3 regions of the Flavobacterium sp. PS2 genome follow, and region 2 is predicted to be linked to each of the others. Evidence: riboswitches for the same ligand, from Rfam matches in the RefSeq annotation. Region 2 holds a riboswitch; each other region holds the start of a gene.
What was found. Region 2 has a riboswitch for cobalamin ahead of ACJ6WR_RS15125 (TonB-dependent receptor plug domain-containing protein). Riboswitches for the same ligand answer to the same signal wherever they lie in the genome.

Region 1 (8,185 bases), 1.7 Mb from region 2:
ATAAATATTTTTATGTATACTTGGGATTAACTTGCTCCTTATATTATGTGGTTTGTTAATGAAAAAATTATGTTTAATTTATTTTACCTAACTGTACTAATTTTTTTATCTTTTCTTATTTTTGATTTAATTAGAAAAAAAAGAGTTTTTACAATTAATGTTTTTGAAAATTTAAGCGATTTTTTTTTAATTTTTATACTGTTATTTATGATTCATGAAAATCCAAAAATAAACTGGGTTTTTATATCAATATTTATCTTTTGCCAACTGATTATGATTTTTACTAAAGATTCATCTGAAGATAATAACTCTCATCGCTAGGATATAAAATCCCCGCTCTGCGAAGAGTTCTAAAGTACCAGCTGCGCGAACGTCTCTGACTTCGTGCCCACAAAGCAAATCGCAGAAACCAATAAAACCTCGTCTAATACTGGCGAGTTTTTTTTATAACTTAGAATGCCTGAGCCGTACTAATTTTTCATTTTTGGCTAATGAAATTCAGGTAAATTCAAATTGATATTTTTTTATTCTATCGCTAATTCCTTTGTTTTCTTAAAATTGACTTTTTTATCCCATAAGGACAATTTTATGCGGTATTGCGGTTCTGAATTAACTTTTAAATCTTTGCGGAAATAGTAAACAAAATATGAAGATTTTAGCGCAACAGATAGAGGAATTAAATGAAAATTTAGCAAAACAGCTTCCGACAGAAGTTTTAGAAATATTTAGTAAATCCATTGAGGAATTGAAAACTCAGGGGATTGAAGAAAGTAGCATCGGGATAGGCGAACGGTTTCCTGATTTCTGTCTTTCAAATACAAATGATGAAAAAATAGAATTAAAAGAGCTTCTTAAAAACGGGAAAGTGATTGTAGCTTTTTTTCGAGGCAGTTGGTGTCCGTATTGTAATTTAGAATTGAAAGCATTGCAGGAAAACCTAAAACAGATTGTCGGCAGAAAGGCAAAATTGTTAGTAATCTCTCCGCAAAAAACTGATTATAGCAAAGAATTAAAGAATAATCACCAACTAGATTTTGAGTTATTAACGGATAAAGATAATGCTTTGGCCAAACAACTTGGTATTTCTTTTGAACTTCAAGAGTATGTAATTCCTACTTACAACAGCCTAGGAATAAAGTTATCTGATTATAACGATAATGATAACAACGAATTACCTATTCCTGCAGTTTTTGTTATCGATACCGATTATCGTATTACCTATAAATTTGTTGATTCCAATTATATGAACAGAATAAACATTCAAGAATTAATTGAACAATTATGATCTACATAAAATCACGTTTTAATGAACGGGAATTTTTTTATTTTAATTCTTATTGTAAACACTGATTGTAAATCAATGTTATATTTGTATATATTCAAGCAAAAGAGGTTGGAATTTAACTATATGAAAAATAAAACACTAAGAACTTCCTACATTTCATTTACTATTCTAATAATCCTTCTAATTTTGGAAATTATTATGATAGATAATAGAATTAATAGTTATGGTACTTATATTAGAGGATCAAAAGTTATACTATCCTATTTTTTTCACTTGCCTCTTTTCATTATTAATTTAATACTAGCAATAAAAGTGCTTCAATTTTATCTTAAAAATAAATTTAAAAAACCTCTTAAAGCTTTTTATTTTGTAATACCGTCTTTCATTTTTTACATATGCTGTATAATATATCTTATAAATGATATCATATAATTAATCACATCATAAATTATAGCTATTATTGAAATCTGTTAGATGATTTTTACCTTTCCTAAATATTACGTAATATAAAATTAAAGTTTATGATATATAACATGCTTATTAGCGTTTGTTTGGCTATTTTTTCATTTATCTTTTATAAATTTCATAAGTTTTGGCTTAAAAACAGTAAAAACGAACTATTTGTAAAAGAGGGTAACCGTTTAAGTATAGTAAAACATTGGGTAATTATTTTAAGAACTGCGCTTTTTTCAGTAATATATTTTTTTAAAGCAATTATATATTAAAACTAATTTTCAATAATTTAACTCAATCTATTCAATTTATACAAAGCCAATTGTTGTTATAGTATTAAGAAACGTAAAGCAAGTATTTGATTATAATGTGTACTTTGAGGAGCTAATGCAGAGATCAAAAAAATAAATTATCAATAATAATAAATTTTAGTACTTCAGAAATTGTAACTACTACTAATTGAATGAATAATTTACATTTTAGAAATGATCCTCAACATGAATTCCTATAAAGATATATTAGATAAAAAAGAAGAGTTTTATAATTTAGCTATTAAGTATTATTATAATATTGATAAAGAATATTTAGACAACATAAGTAAGATTGTAAATAAATCAATCTCAATATTAGTTGATCATGAATTCATTCCGACACCATGTATCGAAATAAGATTAGAACTTCATCACCAAGATGATGACGTAAATGTTAGTTCATATTATCTATATATCAATGAAGAAAACGAATTTATTGATGAATTTCTTTACTAATTAACAAAACTAAAAAGACACTACCGATTTGCGAAAGCAAATACAATGTAGTGTCTTTTTTTGAGTAAATAATCTATTACATTACTGTATAATTACAGCGTAGTTGTTTCAATAGATTGCTCTATAATTGAATTAATAATGGTCAAAGTGCGTGGGTCTTGTTCTCCTGAGAAAAAAGCATTTAATATTTCCTGAAAAATAGGGTGGCAGTTTTCTACTAAGCTAAAAAGCGTCATCGAAGAACGTAATTTTCTAGCGTCTAACTCTCCCAGAAGTGATTCTGCTGATTTCATTTTAAAAGTCAATAAAAGCTCAGAAATCTCAACAAGGTGTTTTCCCAAAATTGGGTGTGCTGCAAATTCTGTAGCTTCTTTTAAATCGGTAATAGCATAAAAATTGGCTGTATCGCTAGTGCCTAAACCCGTAATTTGTGGAAAAATAAACCACATCCAGTGGGTTTCTTTTTTCCCCTTTTTAATTTCAGAAAGAGCGGTAAGATACAGCTGGTTTTGCGCTTCTAAAAAACGGATTAAATCATTGTTTGAATGTGCCATTGTTGTATTATATTGTGTAAAAAAGGGTGCAAAAATACTAAAAAATATAGGTTCTTCCTAATGGAAGACTCAGACTATGTGAGTTTTATGACTAAGTTGAGTAATAATCTTACTTAAAATTTTATAAAAAACAGCTTCAAATAACTGATATAATTAAATATACAATTCTGTTGAAAAATTATAAAAAAAAATCAAATTTTAGTAAACTTTCGTCCAGGTTCAAATATTATAAATCAATTTTAAACACGAATTACACTAATTGTCACTAATTCTTTTGCCTAATTAATTTTACAACCGAAAATTTATATTTCTTTTTTACTTAAAGATTTCTTTTCATTTCAAATTGCGAAATTGTATATGGTATATTTAAATTTTTTATAAATCCTTTTGCTTCTGCAGAACTATTCTGAACATTATATACTAATAATTCATTTTGATCCACAGCATTGTTAATATGATTAAATAAACTCGTACCAATTCCTTTACGGCGATAATTAGGAGCTACAGCTACTTGATTAATTTTTTTGGATGTAGGATTATATATTGCATAACCTACCAATTCAGCATCTATATAAGCTCCAAGAATTTGGCTAAATTCTATACTATTGTTCACTGCCATAATATCGTTTTGCCATGAAGGTTCTATATCCCAAAAAGATTTAAACAATTCCCATTGAGCTTCTTTAAGATTCTTTATATCAACTTTAGGATTTATATCTAATGCCGGTACTTTACCTTTAAAACAATCTAGTTTTCTATGTATTGTATAACCCATCTTTTCGTAAACTCGTATTGCAGGATGATTTCCTTCTATAACTTCTAAAACCATTTGCTTAACGCCAAGATTTTCTAATTTCGGCACTAAAATAGCATACATTTTACCAACTAAACCTTTTCCTCTATAATCTGGAACAACTCCTGTTGCAGCATTATAAGCAACAAATTCTTCGTTTGTAGTATTTAAAGCATGCAGCATAAATCCAACTAATTTATCTTCGGCATAAACTCCGATAGACAAATCTAATTTAATATTTTCGGCAGAAATCTTAGCTTTAAGTTGCTCTAAATTAAGACTAAAAGGCACGATATAATCTGAAAAAGATAAATTAATAACCGCTAATAGATCTTTAATATCAATGTTTTCTAAACTTTTTACTTCCATTTTTTATGCTAAATTTTTTGAGTTTAAGATTGAGTTTCTCTAATTTATAAAGGTTTTCTAAATATTGAAATAGAGAAAATCAAATATACATTTTATGTAAAAAACAATGATGAACTATTTTACATTTTATTAAAAAATAGGAGGTAACCACATGGATGTCGAAACATCGAGATATTGTTTTTTTACAAGAATCGTCTAGTTTTCAAACTGATATATTGTCATATTTTTAAATTTATTGGATATAAATGAAAATTATCAAATTAGCAGATTATGCCCTTATTTTATTGTCTTAATTCTAATTAAATTAAATAAGAACTTTTTTTCATAAACTTATGTTATATATTTGCTCAAAATTTTGGTCTACTTTTTCTTAAAATTTAAGGAAAAATAGTTAAAAGGGAATCAGGTGTAAATCCTGAACAGACCCGCTACTGTAAGTTCTATATAAGTCTTTAAACGTTACTTATGCCATTGTCCCGATTCTCGGGATGAGAAGGTTGTTTAAAGATGGAACAAGTCAGGAGACCTGCCAAAATCACATAGTTTAAAACTTTCGAGGAATAAAGTTGAAGAACAAGAAAATTAGCCTGTTATTTTATAGCGGGACTTTCTTATTATGCTTCTTGATTATTACATCGCGAAAAGTTTTTATAATTTATTTAGTGATGTATAATACAAACAAAAAGCTTTTATTCGTTTTTATCTTATTTACTCCATTTTTGCTTCATTCACAAGCAACTAATGATAGCATTCGCAAACTAAAAGAAGTAATTCTTAAGGCAAAACCATACCAGGAAGTAATTCCTGTGCAAAGCCTCTCGGGGAAATTACTAGAAAATCTTGCCAGTCATAATGTTGCCGATGCACTTCGTTATTTTGCCGGAGTCCAGATTAAAGATTATGGTGGTCTTGGCGGACTTAAAACTGTAGATGTCCGTAATATGGGAACGCACCACGTAGGTGTTTTTTACGACGGAATCCAATTAGGTAATGCGCAAAACGGAGTTACAGATTTAGGTAAATATTCCCTAGACGACATGGAATCTCTTACCATGTATAACGGTCAGAAAAGCGAAATATTCCAGTCTGCAAAAGACTTTGCAGCAGCATCTACTATTTATTTAAGAACTAAACGTCCCGTTTTTGAAGGGAATAAAAAAACAAATTTATTGGTGCGGTTTAAAACTATGACCATAAATTATTTTGATCCGTCTTTTAGATGGGAACAAAAGCTGAGCAATAAAGTAAGCATGAGCGTAAGTTCTGAGTATATAAAATCTAACGGTGAATATAAATTCAGGTACAAAAGAAACAATCAGGATGGTACCGTAGCTTACGATACTACTGCCACAAGACATAATAGTGATATTGAAGCATTCAGATTTGAATCTGGACTTTACGGAAAAATAAATAATGGTTCCTGGGATGCCAAAGTTTATTATTACGACTCAGATAGGGGAGCACCGGGAGCAATTGTCGAAAATAAGTTTTCTGACGGATTTAGACAGTACGACAAGAATTTCTTCACACAGGCATCTATAGTAAAGGATTTTACAAAAAAATACAAATTTCAGGCAAAGGCAAAATATGCTTATGATTATACACATTATGTTGCCAGAGATACAACCCATATTTTAGGCGAAACAGTAACCGAAGGAGCACAATCTGACGATAGTTATTACCAACAGGAAATATACTTCTCGGCAGTAAATATGTACAATATATTACCAACATGGGATGTTTCGTTATCTACAGATTTTCAATACAATAAACTTAATGCTACAAGAAAAGGGATACAAACTCAATTTTCATTTCCGCAACGCTATACAGCATTGTTTTCATTGGCAAGTTCCTTCAGACTTGGGCAATTTAAAGCTTTAGGTAGTGTTGTTGGTACTTATGTTCAGGAAGAAGTGCGCTATAACGCAAAAGCTCCGGACAAAAAAGAGTTTACTCCTGCATTATTCCTTGGTTATACACCATTTAAAGACTACGATTTTAATTTACGAGCATTTGCAAAACGTATTTTCAGGATGCCCACTTTTAATGACTTGTATTATACCATGGTTGGATCCAGTACTTTGAGACCCGAATATATGAACCAGTACGATGTTGGGTTTACTTATAATTTACCAGTAAATAATTCTTTTTTAGACAAACTTTCTATTCAGGTTGATGGATATTATACCAATACCAAAGATAAAATTGTAGCAGCTCCAACAGGAAATTTATTCCGCTGGATGATGACCAATATGGGACAAGTAAAAGGAAAAGGTATAGAATCGGTACTTAATATAGGAATGCATATTGGTAATGTAAACTTAGCTACGAATCTTACCTACACTTATTCTGAAAGTAGAGATTATACAAAATTTGCAGGTTTAGAATTGTCTTCTTACGGAGATCAGATTCCTTATACTCCGTGGCATAGCGGTTCTGGGATATTAAATGTGGATTATAAAACCTGGAATTTTAACTACAGTTTTGTTTATGTAGGAAAACGATATAATGGTAATGTCAACAATATCAAAATCAATGAAATTCAGCCTTGGTACACACACGATTTAGCGGTACAAAAGTCTTTTGCTTTAAGCAAATATTTAATAAAAGGTACAATAGAGGTAAACAATGTACTTAATCAGCAGTATGAGGTTATATACAATTATCCGATGCCGGGACGTACAATGAAATTTATAATAAGTATTGCGCTATGAAAAAGATAACTACACAATTAATCCTCGGTTTATTTATAGCCCTTGCTTTTGCTTCTTGTAGAGAAGAAGAAACCATTTTTCCATCTTCGGATAAAAGCGTTGCTGCACCAAGAAGTGATGGCAAGATAGAAGGTTTTTATCTGCTTAACGAAGGTAATATGGGGATGAACCGCGCGAGCATCGATATATTTAATTATAGAACCGGAAATTATACTACCGATATTTATTCGGAACGAAACCCTACAGTTATAAAAGAATTGGGTGACGTAGGTAACGATATCAAAATTTATGGTAATAAGGTTTATGCTGTAATAAACTGTTCTAATAAAGTTGAAGTAATCGATAAATGGTCGGCAAAACGTATCAAAAAAATTGATATTCCTAACTGCCGATATGTAGCTTTTTACAAAGACAAAGCCTATGTAAGTTCCTATTCTGGTCCTGTAGCCATAGATCCTAACGCAGAGATAGGTTTTGTGGCTGAAATTGATACCACATCATTAGAAATAAAACGAAAAGTAAATGTAGGTTATCAGCCAGAGCAAATGGTGGTTAGTAACGGAAAATTATATGTAGCAAACTCAGGAGGTTATAGAGTTCCTAATTATGACAGAACCGTATCTGTGATTGATCTTGAGACTTTTACCGAAATAAAAAAGATAGATGTTGGTATAAATCTTTACAGTATGCAAATAGACAGTAGAGGAGATATTTATGTGAGTTCCAGAGGAGATTATTACAATACACCATCAAATCTTTTTGTAATTGATACCAAAACGGATGAGAAAAAAATGCAACTCGATATTCCGGTTCTAGGAATGTGTTTAGTAGATGATTTACTCTATTTCTATAGTGTATCGTGGAGCTATCTTACTAATAGTAATAAAGTAACCTACGGAATATTAGACACTAAAACCAAAAAGATAATAAGCGACAAGATAATCACTGACGGTACAGATAAACAAATAATGATTCCTTACGGACTACAGGTAAATCCCGAAACCAAAGAAATTTATATCACCGATGCACAAAATTATGTCGTAACAGGCTATATCTATTGCTTTACACCCGATGGAAAATTAAAATGGAAAACTACAGCAGGAAATATACCTGCACATATTGCTTTTATAACCAAAAACTAAAATAGTAAAATCATGTATAACAAATCTTTAAAACATTTCCGAACGCTATTGCTTATACTCGCAGCAGCATTGGTAACCAATTGTTCTAGTGGAGACGATAGTTCTGAT
Region 2 (8,185 bases):
AAAATTGAACAAATAGTATCTTTGCAGTATGAATGGTCTTAAAGTAAAAAACTGCTCAAGCTGCGGAACTGCATTTAATTGCGGTGATTCTCCCGACGGAAATAAATGTTGGTGCAACAACTTCCCTCCTATTTTTGTACCTTCGGATGTTGTGGATTGTTTGTGCCCGAATTGTTTTAAAAATGCCTGTGCGGTAAAAATAGATGATTTTGTAAATACAATCACTCCCGAAATTGCAACTGACAATAAAGCTTCGGCTTTGCCAAAAAACAATACACTTATTGAAGGAATCGATTATTATCTGGAAAACGGAAATTATGTTTTTAAGGAATGGTTTCATCTGAAAAGAGGAAGCTGTTGCGGAAACAAATGTCGACATTGCCCTTACTGATTTAAAATAATAAACACGAATTTCACCAATTAACACGAAAGAAATAGTTGGTGCAATTGCGTTAGGGATAGTAGCGGTATCCTTTTATTTTTTTCTTTAAAAAATAAAAGATATAGCGAATAGCCCGCCCGAAGGGAACGCCCTTCTTAAATTTACAATTAACAACTAACAATTAAAAAAAGATGGTTTACTTGATTACTGGTGGTGAGCGTTCGGGGAAAAGTGGTTATGCACAAGAACTGGCTTTGCAACTTACAAATGCACCAATGTATGTGGCAACGGCTCGAAAATGGGATGAAGATTTCCAGAATCGAATTGACCGTCACCAACAAGAACGCGACGAAAGCTGGACGAATATTGAGAAGGAAAAACATTTGAGCGAAATTGATTTTTCGGGTAAAGTAGCTTTGATTGATTGTGTAACGCTTTGGTTAACTAACTTTTTTGTAGACACAAAAAATGATGTTGCATTATCGCTTGAAGAAGCTAAAGCTGAGTTTCTAAAAATAGCCAATCAGCCAGATTCTACTTTGATAATTGTTACCAACGAAATCGGAATGGGACTTCATGCTGATACGCACGTAGGAAGAAAATTCACGGAATTACAAGGTTGGATGAATCAGTTTTTGGCTAAAAATGCCGATACTGTTGTACTTATGGTTTCGGGAATTCCCGTTACAATAAAAGGAAAGTAAAAGCCGAGAGCTTTCGGCTTTGGGCTATCAGCCTAGACCTTTGTTCCTTTTGAACCTCTTAAAAAGAAAAAACATGAGCTATTTAGATGATATATTAAAATCACGCCGCGATACACGCCACTTTACTAATGACGAAGTTCCTGATGAAGTTATTCAAAATGCTTTACAAGCTGGACATTGGGCGCCTTCGGTGGGTTTAACAGATGCAACTAAGTATTACATCATAAAATCGGATGAAGTTAAAAAAGCTATCAAAGATTTATTTTTGGATTATAATAAAAAAGCGGAGTTATTAACCGATGACGAGGAGCAAAAAGAACGCTATAAATCCTTGAAGTTGGAAGCTATAGAAGAGGCTCCTATCGGGATGATAATTGCTTATGACCGCTCGGTGCTAAACAATTTTACTATAGGAACTGTTGGTAGTAATGAAGCTGTAAAATTTAGTTCGGTTTGTGCTGCCCAAAATATCTGGTTATCACTTACGGAGCAAGGTTATGGTATGGGTTGGGTTTCTATTTTAAATTATTATCAGTTTAAGAAAATAATTGATTTACCTGAAAATATAGAACCGCTTGGTTATTTCTGTATTGGTAAACCTGCGACAAACTACAACAATCAGCCGATGTTGCAGCAATTAAACTGGAAGCAAAAATCGGAAACTTTTGATTGTATCGAAATCAAAACTGTAAATGAGAGTCTTATTCCGAAATTAGATTTTGATAATAAACCTAAAGTCGAAGTTAAAAGCTCTTTTAAAGAAGCGCTACAGCATAAAATCGATTCAAAAACTAAGCCTATTGGAGCTTTAGGTATTTTAGAAAAGCTGGCATTCCAGATTGGAACAGTTTTTCAAACTCTGGAACCTGAGATTATAAAACCAAACATTGTTGTTTTTGCAGCAGACCACGGTATTGCCAATCATGGTGTGAGTGCCTATCCGCAAGATGTAACCCGCCAAATGGTTGGTAATTTCCTAGAAGGCGGTGCAGCAATTAATGTTTTTTGTAAACAAAATAAAATTGAACTTTCTATCGTAGATGCTGGTGTAAATTATGATTTCCCTACAAATGCGAATTTAATTAATGCTAAAATTGCCAAAGGAACTCAATCCTTTTTACACGCTCCCGCAATGAGCGAAACCGAATTACAATTGTGTTTCTTGAAAGGTTCAGAAATTGTAGATTCTATTGCAAAAGCAGGAAGTAATTGCATTGGTTTTGGCGAAATGGGTATTGGTAACACATCTACAGCTTCGGTTTTAATGAGTGTTTTAACAGGTTTTTCTATAGAAGAATGTGTTGGAAAAGGAACTGGAGTTGATGAAGAAAAATTAATTCAGAAGCAGGAAATCCTAAAAAAAGCCATTGAAAATTATTCCGGTCAAGCCGAATTAAAAGTACAACTCGCCTATTTTGGTGGTTTTGAAATCATACAAATGGCCAGCGGAATGTTAGCCGCTTATAAAAACAATATGCTAATTCTGGTAGATGGTTTTATTTGTACTGTGGCATTTTTAATTGCTTATAAAATAAATCCTGAAATCAAGAAAAATGCTATTTTCTGTCATTCTTCAGCCGAACAAGCACATCAGAAATTATTAGATTATCTAGAAGCACAATCGGTTTTACAACTAGATTTACGCTTAGGCGAAGGAACGGGCTGTGCAATTGCTTTACCTATATTACAATCGGCAATTGCTTTCCTGAACAAAATGGCTACTTTTGAAAATGCTGGAGTTAGTAAGAAGTAAAACAGTATTCAGTCGCAGTTTTTAGTTTCAGCAACTATCTTTAGCCAAATACTAAACAATTAATATTTAAATGAAAAAACAACTTCATATATTTTTTACTGCATTAATGTTCTACACAAGGATTCCTTGTCCCAAAAATATTGACCACAATCCTGAGTATCTGAATAAAGCTAGTCGCTATTTCCCTTTGATCGGGTGGATTGTTGGAGGTATATCTTTTCTTGCATTTTATGGTGCTTCATTTCTAGTTTCAACGTCCGCAGCAGTAATTATAGGAATGATTGCTGGAATTTTAACTACTGGAGCCTTTCATGAAGATGGTTTTGCCGATGTTTGCGATGGTTTTGGTGGGGGTTGGACCAAAGAAAAAATCTTACTCATCATGAAAGACAGTGCCATTGGCGCTTATGGAGCTATTGGTGTTGTATTATTATTTTTATTGAAATTTCAATTACTATCTGAATTAGTAACTATAGAAACAATTACAACTCAGCAATCAGTGCTTACTGTTTTATTGTTGTTTATTGCAGGACATTCCATTAGTCGTTTAGCAGCTATAAGCATTGTATTTACACATGAATATTCTCGTGAAGATGCGACAAGCAAAAGCAAACCAATTGCAAAAAGCTTTAGCTGGAAAGAAGTTTTAGGTTCTTTCTTTTTTGGTTTATTACCTCTCTTGGTTCTTTCTTATTTTCAATATCAATTACTTTTAGTATTAATTCCAGTTTTCCTAACACGCTACTTTTTGGCTCGTTATTTCCAAAAATGGATTGATGGTTATACTGGAGATTGTTTGGGAGCAACACAACAAGTTTGCGAAGTTATTTTTTACTTAAGTGTTATAGCAATATGGAAATTTATTTAGTTCGTCATACTGAAACTGTTTGCGAAAAAGGAATTTGCTACGGTCAAACTGATGTAAATATTGCTGAACCTTATGATTTGATTTTTGAAAACATTGTAAAGCAATTACCTCAAGATGCATTGTTATATTCGAGTCCATTAAAACGTTGTGTGTTACTTGCCAAACATATCCAACAAGAAACCAAAATTTTAAATTACAAAGAGGACAAACGTTTGATGGAAATGGATTTTGGTGATTGGGAAATGAAAAACTGGAATGAAATTTCTTCAAATGATTTAAATCCGTGGATGGAAGATTTCGTAAATATTCGAGTTCCAAACGGAGAATCTTTCATCGATTTACATGAAAGAGTCACTCATTTTATAGAAAACGAAATACTTGCTAAAAAACCGTCAAAGGCAATTATTGTTGCACATGCCGGAGTAATAAGAAGCATATTATGTCTTTTAAACTCCCTTCCTCTTAAAGATGCTTTCCAAAACAAAGTCGATTTTGGACAAGTAATTAAAGTTGAAATCTAAATAAAATCAACTTTTGTTTTGTTTATGAATAGTATTAAATAATCAAACAGAATTGATTTATAAGCTTTTTTAACTTTATATTTGCACTTTCATTAAGGTTGTGCTATATTTTTTGAGACACATTAAAAGGGAATCAAGTAATTGAAGATTGAAAACATCAAAATCAACATTCGAAAATCTTGAGCTGTACCCGCAACTGTAAGCTTAGTCCTGTAAGGGATGCTTGTTGTTAACTACAAACCACTGTTTTAGAACGGGAAGGGAAACAACAAGACGCGAAGCCAGGAGACCTGCCTTTGTTAACAAATATCGAACTCTCGGGAAAAAGAGTTTAGAAATTATGACATTACAAAAGTTTTACATCTGTTTTTCGCTCTTAGTTTGCCAATTCATTTTGGCACAAAATGATTCTATAACAAAATTAAAAGAAGTTGTAGTTTCCGACACTAACCTCAAAAAATACTCAGACTCACAATCGATTCAAGTACTTAATGACTCTATTATTAATAGAAATCAGGCTTCTTTAACTTCCCTTTTAAATTATAATACTGTTATTTACTTTAAAGAAAATGGCCTGGGTATGACTTCTGCTCCATCCTTTAGAGGAACTACTGGTGCACAAACGGCTGTCATCTGGAACGGAATAAATATTAATTCACAGTTTTTAGGTCAAGCTGATTTTAATACAATTGGAACAAGAGATTTCAATTCTATTGCTGTAAAATCCGGAGGAGGAAGTATTCTGTATGGCAGTGGCGCTATTGGTGGAAGCATTCACCTTAACAATGATTTGAGTTTTAAAAACAATTTTTCAAATCATTTATTTTTTAGTGCAGGAAGTTATGATACTTACAGTGTAAATTATCGTACTGATGTTTCATCAAAAAAATATAGCCTTCAGGTTAGTATTTCTAGAAACAGTTCTGAAAATGATTTTAAATATCCTGGAAAAAGCGATCAAAAAAACCTTAACGGAGAATACTACAACACAAGTATGAATACAACTTTTGGTTATAAAATCGACTCTAAAAACACCTTAAAATTATACAGTCAGTTTTATGATGCAGAGCGTCATTTCTCTTTGACCTCTCCTAATGGAACCAAAACAAAATACAATGATTTCAATACCCGTAATCTTTTAGAATGGGAGAATATATTTAATCGATTCACTTCTAAATTAAGAGTGGCACATATCGGAGAATCTTATAAATATTACCCAAATATTACCTCAGATTTTTTCACTTATGGAAAGGTTGAAACTTCTATTATTAAATATGATTTGGCTTTTGATGTAAATGATAAAATCAAACTGAATACTATTATTGATTACAATCGTAATAAAGGACATGGATCTAGTATTGACAATGTAAGTAGAGAAATAGGATCTGCTAGTTTATTATTGCAACACTCTGTAACTGACAAATGGGATTATACAGCCAGTGTTCGTCAGGAATTAACAGATAATTACGGAAATCCTTTTCTCTTTTCTTTAGGAACAAGATATCAATTTACTGATTTTTACCGTATCAAATTAAACGCTTCAAAGAATTTTAGAATGCCTACTTACAACGATTTATTTTGGGAAGGAAGCGGTAATCCTGATTTAAAACCTGAAACTTCTTATCAGGGAGAAATCGGTAATGAATTTTTTACAAAAAACTTCTCATTATCTGTAACTACTTATTATAATTCTATTAAAGATTTATTACGCTGGATCCCTTCTGAAGGCGGAGGTGATACTTGGTCTCCAGAAAACACAAGCAAAGTAAGAGCTTATGGGGCCGAAGTACTTTTGGAATGGAGAACAAAAATAAAAAATCACAATTTGACTCTTAACGGAACTTATGCCTATACCGTTTCTGAAAGCCAACAATTAATTAAAGGAGAACTATTATACAAACAACTTATATATGTTCCTTATCATAAATTAACTGGATCTGTTTCTTATAATTGGAAAAAAGTTTCTTCTTATTTTCAATATTTATATAATGGAGATGTTTACAGCACTCCTTTTAACAATCCTGCTACCAAAGTAAAACCTTATAGCGTTGGTAATCTAGGAATCGATTATGACTTAGGAAAAAAGAATAGCTACAAACTTGGATTTCAAATACTAAATATTTGGAATGAAAATTATCAGCCAGTTATTAGCAGACAAATGCCTGGAAGAAATTACACAGTATATATAAATCTTAACTTTTAAAAAAATGAAAAAATTAAACAAACTATTTTTAGCTATAATCATAAGCTCTGCATTTTTTGCTTCTTGCAGTAGCGACGATGATAATACCCCACAAGAACCAAGAGGAAACTATGAAGGTGGATTATTCATTATTGAAGAAGGTGTTTTTGAACAAGTCAATGGGTCCATATCCTATTTATCAAACGATTTTAAACTAGAAAAAGATGTTTTTTCATTAGTAAATCCAGGTAAAGACATTAAAGATGTACCCCAAAGCATTGGTTTTAATGGGGATTTTGCTTACATCATTGTAAATAGAGGTAATAAAATTGAAGTTGTTAACCGATATACATTTAAAAGCGTTGCTACAATCAGTACAAAAATAAGCAATCCTCGCTATATTGCATTTACAAATGGAAAAGGATATATTACAAACTGGGGTAATCCAGGAGACGCTTCAGATGATTACGTAGCTGTAATCGATCTTGCCACAAATACTGTTGCATCAACAATTCCTGTTGTTGAAGGTCCAGAACAAATAATTGAAACCGAAGGTAAACTTTATATAGCTCATAAAGGTGGTTGGGGCCAAGGAAACTCATTATCAGTTATCAACTCTACCACTAATACAGTTACAGCAAACTTTGTAGTAGGAGATGTTCCTAGTTCATTAGTAAAAGATAATGGCACTTTATATGTTTTATGTAATGGACGACCATATTATGCTTTACCTGAAACAACTGGTAAATTAGTAAAAGTCAACATGAGCACCAATACAGTTTCTTCAACAATTGATTTTCCTGGTATAACACATCCTGGGTTCTTAGCTGTTGAAAACAATAAACTATATTATACTATTGGATCTGATATTTACTCTGCAGCAACTAGTATAACAACTTTGCCAACCACTCCAATATTTAAAGCAACTAAGACTTCTAATCTTTATGGTTTTGCAGTAAAGAACAATAAAATATATGTTGCAGATGCAGTAAACAATCAAGATCCTGGAGATGTTTACATTTATTCTTTAACAGGAGTTTTATCTAATGAATTTAGTGTTGGTATAGGACCAAACGGATTTTACTTCAATGACTAATTAAAATCATTTATTTACATTTTACTTTATTAAAAAAGGCTTTCTAACGAAAGCCTTTTTTATTTCTCTATCTAATCTTGTAATGCTCTCAAAAGTCCTTCAGGAGCTTTATCTACATACATTTGATTTCGAATACCATCTATTGATTTTGAATCGGTAAAGTATTCAAACTCTTTACCATCTTTAGGCAAAATTACTTTACCTGTTCCTGTAATTTTAGAAATTGCAGTACTTAATAATGGTTCCGTTTCATCTCCTAAAACTCCCAACGAATTTATACTTTCTATTACGCTATAAGTAGGCGTTAATCCATTAGTGTATTCTCCAAAACCTACTGAGTTAACAATCTTCAAAACAATTGGCTGCATCGCATATTTATGACTTGGATTAACATTTCTTTTAAGAAAAGTAGGAGAATCATACAAAGTAACCGAACCTACATTTTTACCTATAGTTACATCACCTATTTGTATTACATCAATGTATGGTTTTAACCCATTAATAACCAATTCACTTGCCGAAGCTGTACTTTTAGAAGTTAATATATATACTTTGGTCAAATTCAAACTATTTAAAGCAACTCCATTAAATTTATCTACAAAATTATTGATTAGAAATTCTGCATTATTAATTTCTAAACTTTCATTCATTTTAGCATTCCATTTTTGTTTAGAGAAAA
Region 3 (8,185 bases), 570 kb from region 2:
TAGATGGAATAAATTATAATACTACAGATGCTACAAAAGCAACATTGGTTTTAGATGCTCCGCTAAAAGATTATGTTTATGTGGCAGGAAGCTTTAATAATTGGGTGCCTACTAGTTCTTATGCAATGAAAAAAGACCCAACTTCGGGTAAGTTCTGGTTAGAGTTAACAGGATTAGTTTCGGGAGTAAATAATACCTATCAATATTGGGTTGTTGCTAATTCACCAATAGCTAATTCACCTTCATTAGTAAAAATAGCTGATCCTTATTCTACATTGGTATTATCCCCTTTTGACGATGCAGGAATTCCAGCAACAAGTTATCCAAATATGCCAGTTTATCCAGTAGGACAAGAACGAGAAGTTACCGTTTTAAAAACAGGACAAACAGCATATCCTTGGCAAGTAACAAATTTTGCTAAACCCGAAAAAGAGAAATTAGTGGTTTACGAAGTTTTGGTTCGCGATTTTGATGCAAACAGAAACTATCAAAGTTTAATAGACAAGATTGATTATTTCAAGAATCTAAAAATAAATGCAATTGAATTAATGCCTGTTATGGAGTTTGAAGGCAATGAAAGTTGGGGATATAATACATCATTTCATATGGCTTTGGATAAATTTTATGGCACTTCAGATAAGCTTAAAGAATTTATTGATTTATGCCATCAAAACGGAATAGCTGTTATTCTGGATGTTGCGCTAAATCACGCATTTGGTCGTAATCCAATGGTGAGAATGTGGATGAACGATCCAGATAATGATGGTTGGGGTTCGCCATCGGCAGATAACCCTTACTTTAATACTGTTGCAAAACATAGTTATAGTGTTGGAGAAGATTTTAATCACCAGCAAGCGAGAACTCAAAACTATGTAAAACGAGTAATCCAACATTGGGTTGAAGAATATAAAATTGATGGTTTACGTTGGGATTTAACTAAAGGCTTTACGCAAAACTGTACTGCAAGTGATGAATCGTGTACAAATAGTTTGCAACAAGATAGGGTAGATGTATTAAAAACGTATGCTGATTATTCTTGGAGTCTTGATCCTACACATTATACTATTTTTGAGCATTTGGGTAGTGATGCCGAAGAGAAACTATGGGCTAATTATAAAATTGAGGAGACACCTAGTAAAGGAATCATGATGTGGGGGAAAATGACCAATGCATACAATCAATTATCAATGGGATATGCTACCGAAAGTAATATCTCAAGGATGACAAGTATTAGTCATGGTTTTGATGCAAATAGATTGATGGGTTATGCCGAGAGTCATGACGAAGAACGATTAATGTACAAGAACATACAATATGGTAATAGTAATAATGCAAGCCATGATGTCAAAAACCTAAATGTTGCTTTATCTAGAATGTCGGCTATTGGAGCAGTGTCCTTATTAATTCCTGGCCCAAAGATGATTTGGCATTTTGGCGATTTAGGTTGGGATGCTTCTATATTTGCATGTAATAACGGAATCGTTAATGATGAAAGTGGAGCAATTCCTGGCGATTGTAAACTTGATACAAAACTGCAACCACAATGGACAGGTAATTGGTTAGGAAATTCAGGCCGAAGCAAGATTTATAATGATTGGACAAAAATGATTACTATGAAAACTGTAGAGCCTGTTTTTTCAGGGGCAGTTACTGTGTCAAATACAAATTCATTATCTCCAAATATAAAAATTACAAATGCAGCATTGGCATCAACGCAGTTAAAAGACGTGTTGATTCTTGCAAATTTTGATGTAACTACTCAAAGTGTTGCTACTGGTTTTCCGTACACAGGAGTTTGGTATAATTTAATGGACAATACATCTATCAATGTTACTAATGTAGCAGCTACAATCGCAATTCCTCCGGGAGAGTTTAGGATTTATGGTAATAAGGAAGCATTGTTGGCAATAGAGAATTTTGAGAAACCAAATGCGATTATCTTACATCCTAATCCGGTTTCAGATTATTTTACTTTAAATACTGAGGTTTCAAGAGTAGAGATTTATTCTTTGACTGGACAGTTAGTGAAAAGCTTTAGCGGAAGCGAAAAGATAACTTCTCAGTTCTCAGTGAGTGAATTAAATACAGGATTGTATATCGTGAAGGCAATAGATGAAAACAACAAGACTCAAGTAATGAAGTTCTTGAAAAAATAATTTTATTTGGTTAGTTAGTTAAAAAGCTGTCTATAGATTGTTATAGGCAGCTTTTTTGTTTTAAGTAGTTTTAGCAAATAGAAAAATGTAATTTATTTTCTTTTGTCATATTCTCCAATCAATGAAAAATACCCAAAAGTACCAAGTCCTAAAACGATAAGAGGGGTAAGGATAAATAGAATTATAATTCCGAAAACTAAATCATCCTGTTTGTCGGAAACAAGTTTTGGTAATCCAAATTCAAAAATGCAAAAGTAAGCAGCAGCAATAGATAGTATTATCCATAGTATTCCTAATATTCGTTTTAGTACATTCATTGAGATAGGATTAGATGTGAGTATTTTTGTCTTTATTGTCAATATAAATCATTCCGATAACAAAACATATCGAAGCTATAATAATAGGATACCAAAGCCCATCGAGATAAAAGTCGGATTTGCCAACTTCTTTAGAGTGGGTTACAAAATAGGTTGAAATTGCAGGAAGCAAACCACCAAATATTCCGTTCCCGACATGGTATGGCAAAGACATCGATGTGTATCTTATTTTTGCAGGAAACATTTCTACCAAGAAAGCTGCAATAGGACCATAAACCATCGTAACGAAAAGAACTTGAACAAATACCAGAAAAATCAATGACCATTTATCTTGAGAATTAATAGTGATTGTAGTTTGTCTTTCGGGGTTAATTTTTTCAGCATGACTTATTTGTTTAATCGCTGCAGTTGTCCCGTCTGAATATTCATTGTTTATAATAACGTAATGTTCTTTTTTGTCATTGTTATCGGCTTCAGTTGTATATGTATTTGAAATAACCTTGTTATCCAGATTCACAGTTTCATACATTTGTTTGTATATAGGTCTGTAGAGTAGGATAGCGAGTAACATGCCACCCATCATAATATATTTTCGACCGATCTTATCGCTTAGCCACCCAAAGACTATAAAAAACGGAGTACCTAACAATAATGCAATTCCTAGTAATCCATCTACTTGTGAAGAATCTATACTCATTACAGTTTTCATAAAACTCATGGCGTAAAACTGTCCAGTGTACCAAACTACACCTTGTCCCATTGTTGCTCCAAATAAAGCAAGCAAGACAAATTTCAGGTTATATCTATTCCCGAAACTTTCTTTTAAAGGGTTTACGCTTATGCTTCCTTCCTTTTTTGCTTTAGCAAAAACAGGAGATTCATCCATGTTTTTTCGTATCAAATAAGAAACCCCTACCATTACAATCGAAACCCAAAACGGAACACGCCATCCCCAAGAATCAAATGATTCCGCCGAGAGAGAATTTTTTGTGATTAAAATGACCATCAAAGAAATAAAAAGTCCAACAGTTGCAGTAGTCTGAATCCATGAAGTCCAATACCCGCGTTGTCCCACAGGAGCATGTTCGGCTACATAGGTTGCGGCGCCTCCATATTCTCCACCAAGTGCAAGTCCTTGTAATAATCGTAAAATCAAGACTAATACTGGTGCTAAGAAACCAATAGTGTCATAACTCGGAATGCAACCAATTAAAAAAGTAGAACATCCCATTAATAATAGGGTCGCCATAAAAGTGTATTTCCTCCCAATTAAATCTCCAAGACGTCCAAAGAATAAAGCGCCAAAAGGTCTAACGACAAATCCTGCTGCAAAAGTGGCTAATGTTGCCAGGAAAGATGCTGTTGGATTATCGGAGGGGAAAAATTTGGTCGAAATAACTACAGCCAAACTCCCAAAAATATAAAAATCATACCATTCTATCATTGTCCCCATAGAAGAGGCCGAAATAACTTTCCAAATTCCTTTTGTAGATGTGTTACTCATAAAATGGCTGTGTTTTTAATAGTAAATAAAAGTATAAGGTATCATTTTACGAATATATAAGATATTTTTATATTTAGTTGATGGTTTTTTAACAAATAGGGTTTGTTTGTTGATTTAACATTTGATCAGTAAATCAAAGCTTCATAATTCAAAATAAATTATAGTTTGCAGAGATGTTCAAGGCCTTTAAAATAAATAACTATTGCTTTGTTACGAAAGAAAACACTAGTTTTGCAACTCAAATTTTGAAACAGAAAATGGTTGTCATATCGATATGATATTGACATTAAAAGGGAATTTGGTGTAAATCCAAAACTGTCCCGCAGCTGTAAGCTCATTAACCGAAACCCTTTAATACGTCACTTTTCATTTAGAAAGGGAAGGCTGGGTGTAGGGAGTAAGTCAGAAGACCTGCCGTTTTTATAGTAATAAATAGCTTTCGGGGATTGAAGCTTGAATTAAGAATAATACTTTTCACTTTGTGTGATAATGGTATTGTTTGTCTATTCTATTCTCGTAAGCCAAAAATGGAATTTATGAGATTTTTTTTCTGCAAATATGATATCGCAAAAGCAATCCTTTTTTGGAAGCTTCTCCTTTCGATATTTTCTTTTTCTCCACTAAAAAAATCATTAAAACGTATCGCTTTGCAATATGCTGTGCTTTTACAAAAGTTTATTTATACAACTTTTGTAAGGGTGAATTGTATTTCGATTTAAAGAATTAAGTAATATAATTTTTAAATATTGAATAATGAAAAACCGATTTTTTTCCAAGCAATTAATTGCAATTGCTTCTTTGATGATGCTAACAGTTTCGTGTAATAATGATGACGATTTTACAGAGCCACCAGTAATAAAAGGCGAACAGCAATTAAAAGATACTTTAACCGTTGGGAAAACACTTCAATTAAGCTCAAAATTAGCAGATAGAAAGAATGTTGCTTTTGAATGGGCGATAGATGGAAAAGTAGTAGGATCTGATTCTACCTATATCTTTAAACCAGAAACGAGGGGAGATTTTAAAATTACAATGATAGCCAAAAATGATGGCGGAAAAGTTTCTCTTACTTATGATATCCATGCATGGGGAGCATATGAAAACGGTTTCTTTATGATCAACGAAGGGTGGTTTGGTCACGGAACAGGAACGGTAGGGTTTTATAGATACGATACAAGAGCTATAGAAGACAGTGTTTTTGTAAAAGTAAATCCAGATAAAGATTTAAAACCGGCATCATCTACATTAGAATTTGGAACCATCATTAATAAAAAACTATTTTTAGTTTCTAAAGTTGGCGGACCTGTTGTAGTAGCCGATGCTTATTCATTAAAAGAAGAAAAAAGAGTCCCGGCTAAAGGCGGAAACGACTGGCGTGCAGTTGTGGGTATTGATGAAAATCAAGCTCTTTTGACTTCTGGTAAAGGGATATTTAAGCTTAATCTTAATACGATGGAAGTGAATGGGCAAATCGAAGGTGTTACAGGTCAGGTTGGAGATGTTGTTAAGGCCAACGGTTATATTTTTGCATTGTCTGCTTCAAAAGGGGTTATTGTAATAAATGCTTCAACATTGGTAGTCGAAAAAACGATTCCGGGTATGGTTTTAGGATTTGCTGTTACCGATGATAAAAAAGTATGGGCAGCAGGAGGTAAAAATCTTATAAGTATAGATTCGAATACTCTTGAAGTAAAAGAAATCGCATTAGGTTTTCAGGCTTACGGAAGCTGGGGAGCTTGGCATCCAGGATCTATTACGGCTGCTAAAAATGATGTTTTCATTGCTAAAAACGGAAGTTTTAGTGGTGGTAAAGAAATTTACAAATACACTGGTACTCCAGAGTCATTGACTGCGCCTTTTATTACATTAACAAATTCAAATATCTTATATGGTGCAGGAATTGGTTATGACCGAAAGAAAAATACTTTGGTGGTAAATACCTTAAATTCAGGTTTTGGTGTGAATTTCTCTATAAACAATCTTTATATATTTAACGCTGATTCAGGAGCAAAAACAGCATCGGTAAATTTTTCAGGATATTATTTCCCTGCAGTTTCTGTATTTCATCAATAATTTTTTTAAACTGTAAATAATTTTTACCGCAAAGTACGCTAAGATTTACGCAAAGGTTCGCAAAGCTTTATGATGAAGCTTTGCGAACCTTTTTTTTGTAATATTTATAATCATGCCAACGGTTTTAACCGTTGGAGCGCAATATGTAATCTTAATCCGTCTCCCATGGTTGAAACCATGGGCTATATTTGAAATATGGTAATTTCTGATACGGAGTTTCTTCTCATAAAAAAAATCACAGGTCTATAATTTAAACTTTGCGAACCTTTGTGTTTTTTTACTTTGCGACCTTTGCGGTAAAATTTATTTGCGGTTGAAAAACAGGAAAGTATTAAAAACAAAAAACCCGAATATTTCTATTCGGGTTTTGTGGTACCTCAAGTCCCGAGGCTTCGGGAGAACCAGGGACAAATTATGATTTTCTTTTAAAAAGGATATCTTTTAAAATAGATGGGTCAGCGATTATTTTATTGTTAAATACTTTACTTTTCATTCTTTTTATAAACTTTTCTAAATAGATAGCTTCTTCTTTATCAACGCAATTAAATATTAAAACAATTTCCCAGTCATCAGCTATTTTAGTAAAAGAATTTGAATAAAAATGTTCCTGATGTTTTGAAACTCTATTATCTATATTGTTAGTTTCTCCAATATAGAATTTTTGACAAGAATCTGAGTAAATGATATATAAATAATGCATTTGTGGAGAAGTGTTAAAAACAAAAAACCCGAATATTTCTATTCGGGTTTCGTGGTACCTCCAGGGATCGAACCAGGGACACATGGATTTTCAGTCCATTGCTCTACCATCTGAGCTAAGGTACCGTGCTTGTTGCGGGTGCAAATATAGAATGTTTTTTAGTTTCTCCAAAACAATTTTAAAAAAAAATCAATTCGTATCTTCGCATTCGTAAAGTAAGAAGCTATGGTTTTAACAATCGATGTAGGGAATACTCGTATTAAGGGTGCTGTTTTTGAGAATGATACTGTTTTGGAATTGTTTGTTTTTGATAAAAATGAGCTCCAAATAAAAATTAAAAAAATTTTAAAAAAATTTGAAAAAGTGACCGATTTGGTCGTTGCGTCTGTCGGAAATGTCGAAAAAGAGTCGTTTTTGAATTTTGAAAATGACGTAAATGTTTGTTTTTTGACAAATGAAGGTCATTTTCCATTTAAAAATAATTACGCAACGCCAAAAACTTTAGGAATCGATAGAATTATACTTGCTAGTGGAGCAACATTACAATATCCTAATCAAAATAGATTGGTTATTGATGCTGGAACTTGCATTACATACGATTTTGTCGACGAAAATGACAACTATTTGGGAGGAGCTATTTCTCCAGGGTTGCGATTACGATACGAAGCGCTTCATAATTATACAGCAAAACTTCCGTTATTAACTTTTGAAGAGCCTAAATCATACGTAGGTAATTCAACGCCCGAATCAATGCACTCGGGGGTTGTAAACGGATTCGTCTATGAAATAGACGGTTTTATCGATCAATACAAAGCAGACTACTCAAACTTTATAATAATTTTAACGGGTGGTGATGCACTTTTTTTGGCTAAACGATTAAAAAATACCATATTTGCCAATTCAAATTTCTTATTAGAAAGTTTGAATCAAACATTTCAATATAAAATCAACAATGATTAAAAAAATTATAATAAGCGCTTGCTTACTTTTGTCATTCGTATCTTTTGCTCAGCAAGGAACAGCTTCTCCTTATTCTTTTTACGGAATTGGAGATGTAAGATTTAAAGGAACTATCGAAAATCGCTCTATGTCGGGTGTTGCAGTTGAGCAAGATAGTATTCACATGAATTTAGAGAACCCTGCGAGTTACGCAAATCTTAAACTTACAGCTTTTACGATAGGGGGAACATACAATTCAAGTACATTAAAAACAGATACTGAATCGGCAAAAGCACAAAGAACAGCTTTAGATTATTTAGCTGTGGGTATGCCTTTAGGAAGTAAATTCGGATTAGGTTTTGGATTAATTCCATATTCATCTGTAGGATATCAAATTGAGTCACTTGCTATAAATACAGGAGATAACAATAAAAGGTTTGATGGTTCAGGAGGATTAAATAAAGTTTATTTAGGATTTGCTTATAAAATCAAACCT

Region 1: another riboswitch for cobalamin. It lies ahead of ACJ6WR_RS22385 (TonB-dependent receptor); the one in region 2 lies ahead of ACJ6WR_RS15125 (TonB-dependent receptor plug domain-containing protein).
Region 3: another riboswitch for cobalamin. It lies ahead of ACJ6WR_RS12525 (DUF5074 domain-containing protein); the one in region 2 lies ahead of ACJ6WR_RS15125 (TonB-dependent receptor plug domain-containing protein).

The regions. Positions count from the first base shown of each region.
Region 1 is NZ_CP176426.1:5,203,996-5,212,180, forward strand. Features, by position in the region: gene ACJ6WR_RS22365 (peroxiredoxin-like family protein) at 647-1,285, shown strand; gene ACJ6WR_RS22370 (hypothetical protein) at 2,224-2,505, shown strand; gene ACJ6WR_RS22375 (DUF1810 domain-containing protein) at 2,598-3,059, opposite strand; gene ACJ6WR_RS22380 (GNAT family N-acetyltransferase) at 3,379-4,221, opposite strand; cobalamin riboswitch at 4,561-4,770, shown strand; gene ACJ6WR_RS22385 (TonB-dependent receptor) at 4,887-6,935, shown strand; gene ACJ6WR_RS22390 (YncE family protein) at 6,932-8,077, shown strand; gene ACJ6WR_RS22395 (hypothetical protein) at 8,090-8,185, shown strand, end outside.
Region 2 is NZ_CP176426.1:3,457,312-3,465,496, reverse strand. Features, by position in the region: gene ACJ6WR_RS15150 (DUF5522 domain-containing protein) at 29-391, shown strand; gene cobU (bifunctional adenosylcobinamide kinase/adenosylcobinamide-phosphate guanylyltransferase) at 574-1,086, shown strand; gene cobT (nicotinate-nucleotide--dimethylbenzimidazole phosphoribosyltransferase) at 1,160-2,839, shown strand; gene ACJ6WR_RS15135 (adenosylcobinamide-GDP ribazoletransferase) at 2,910-3,707, shown strand; gene cobC (alpha-ribazole phosphatase) at 3,692-4,228, shown strand; cobalamin riboswitch at 4,307-4,541, shown strand; gene ACJ6WR_RS15125 (TonB-dependent receptor plug domain-containing protein) at 4,569-6,431, shown strand; gene ACJ6WR_RS15120 (YncE family protein) at 6,436-7,506, shown strand; gene ACJ6WR_RS15115 (S41 family peptidase) at 7,578-8,185, opposite strand, start outside.
Region 3 is NZ_CP176426.1:2,886,200-2,894,384, forward strand. Features, by position in the region: gene ACJ6WR_RS12510 (alpha-amylase family glycosyl hydrolase) at 1-2,156, shown strand, start outside; gene ACJ6WR_RS12515 (DUF6814 family protein) at 2,249-2,473, opposite strand; gene ACJ6WR_RS12520 (MFS transporter) at 2,484-3,977, opposite strand; cobalamin riboswitch at 4,219-4,411, shown strand; gene ACJ6WR_RS12525 (DUF5074 domain-containing protein) at 4,731-6,050, shown strand; gene ACJ6WR_RS12530 (GIY-YIG nuclease family protein) at 6,463-6,750, opposite strand; tRNA gene ACJ6WR_RS12535 (tRNA-Phe) at 6,803-6,875, opposite strand; gene ACJ6WR_RS12540 (type III pantothenate kinase) at 6,976-7,710, shown strand; gene ACJ6WR_RS12545 (membrane protein) at 7,703-8,185, shown strand, end outside.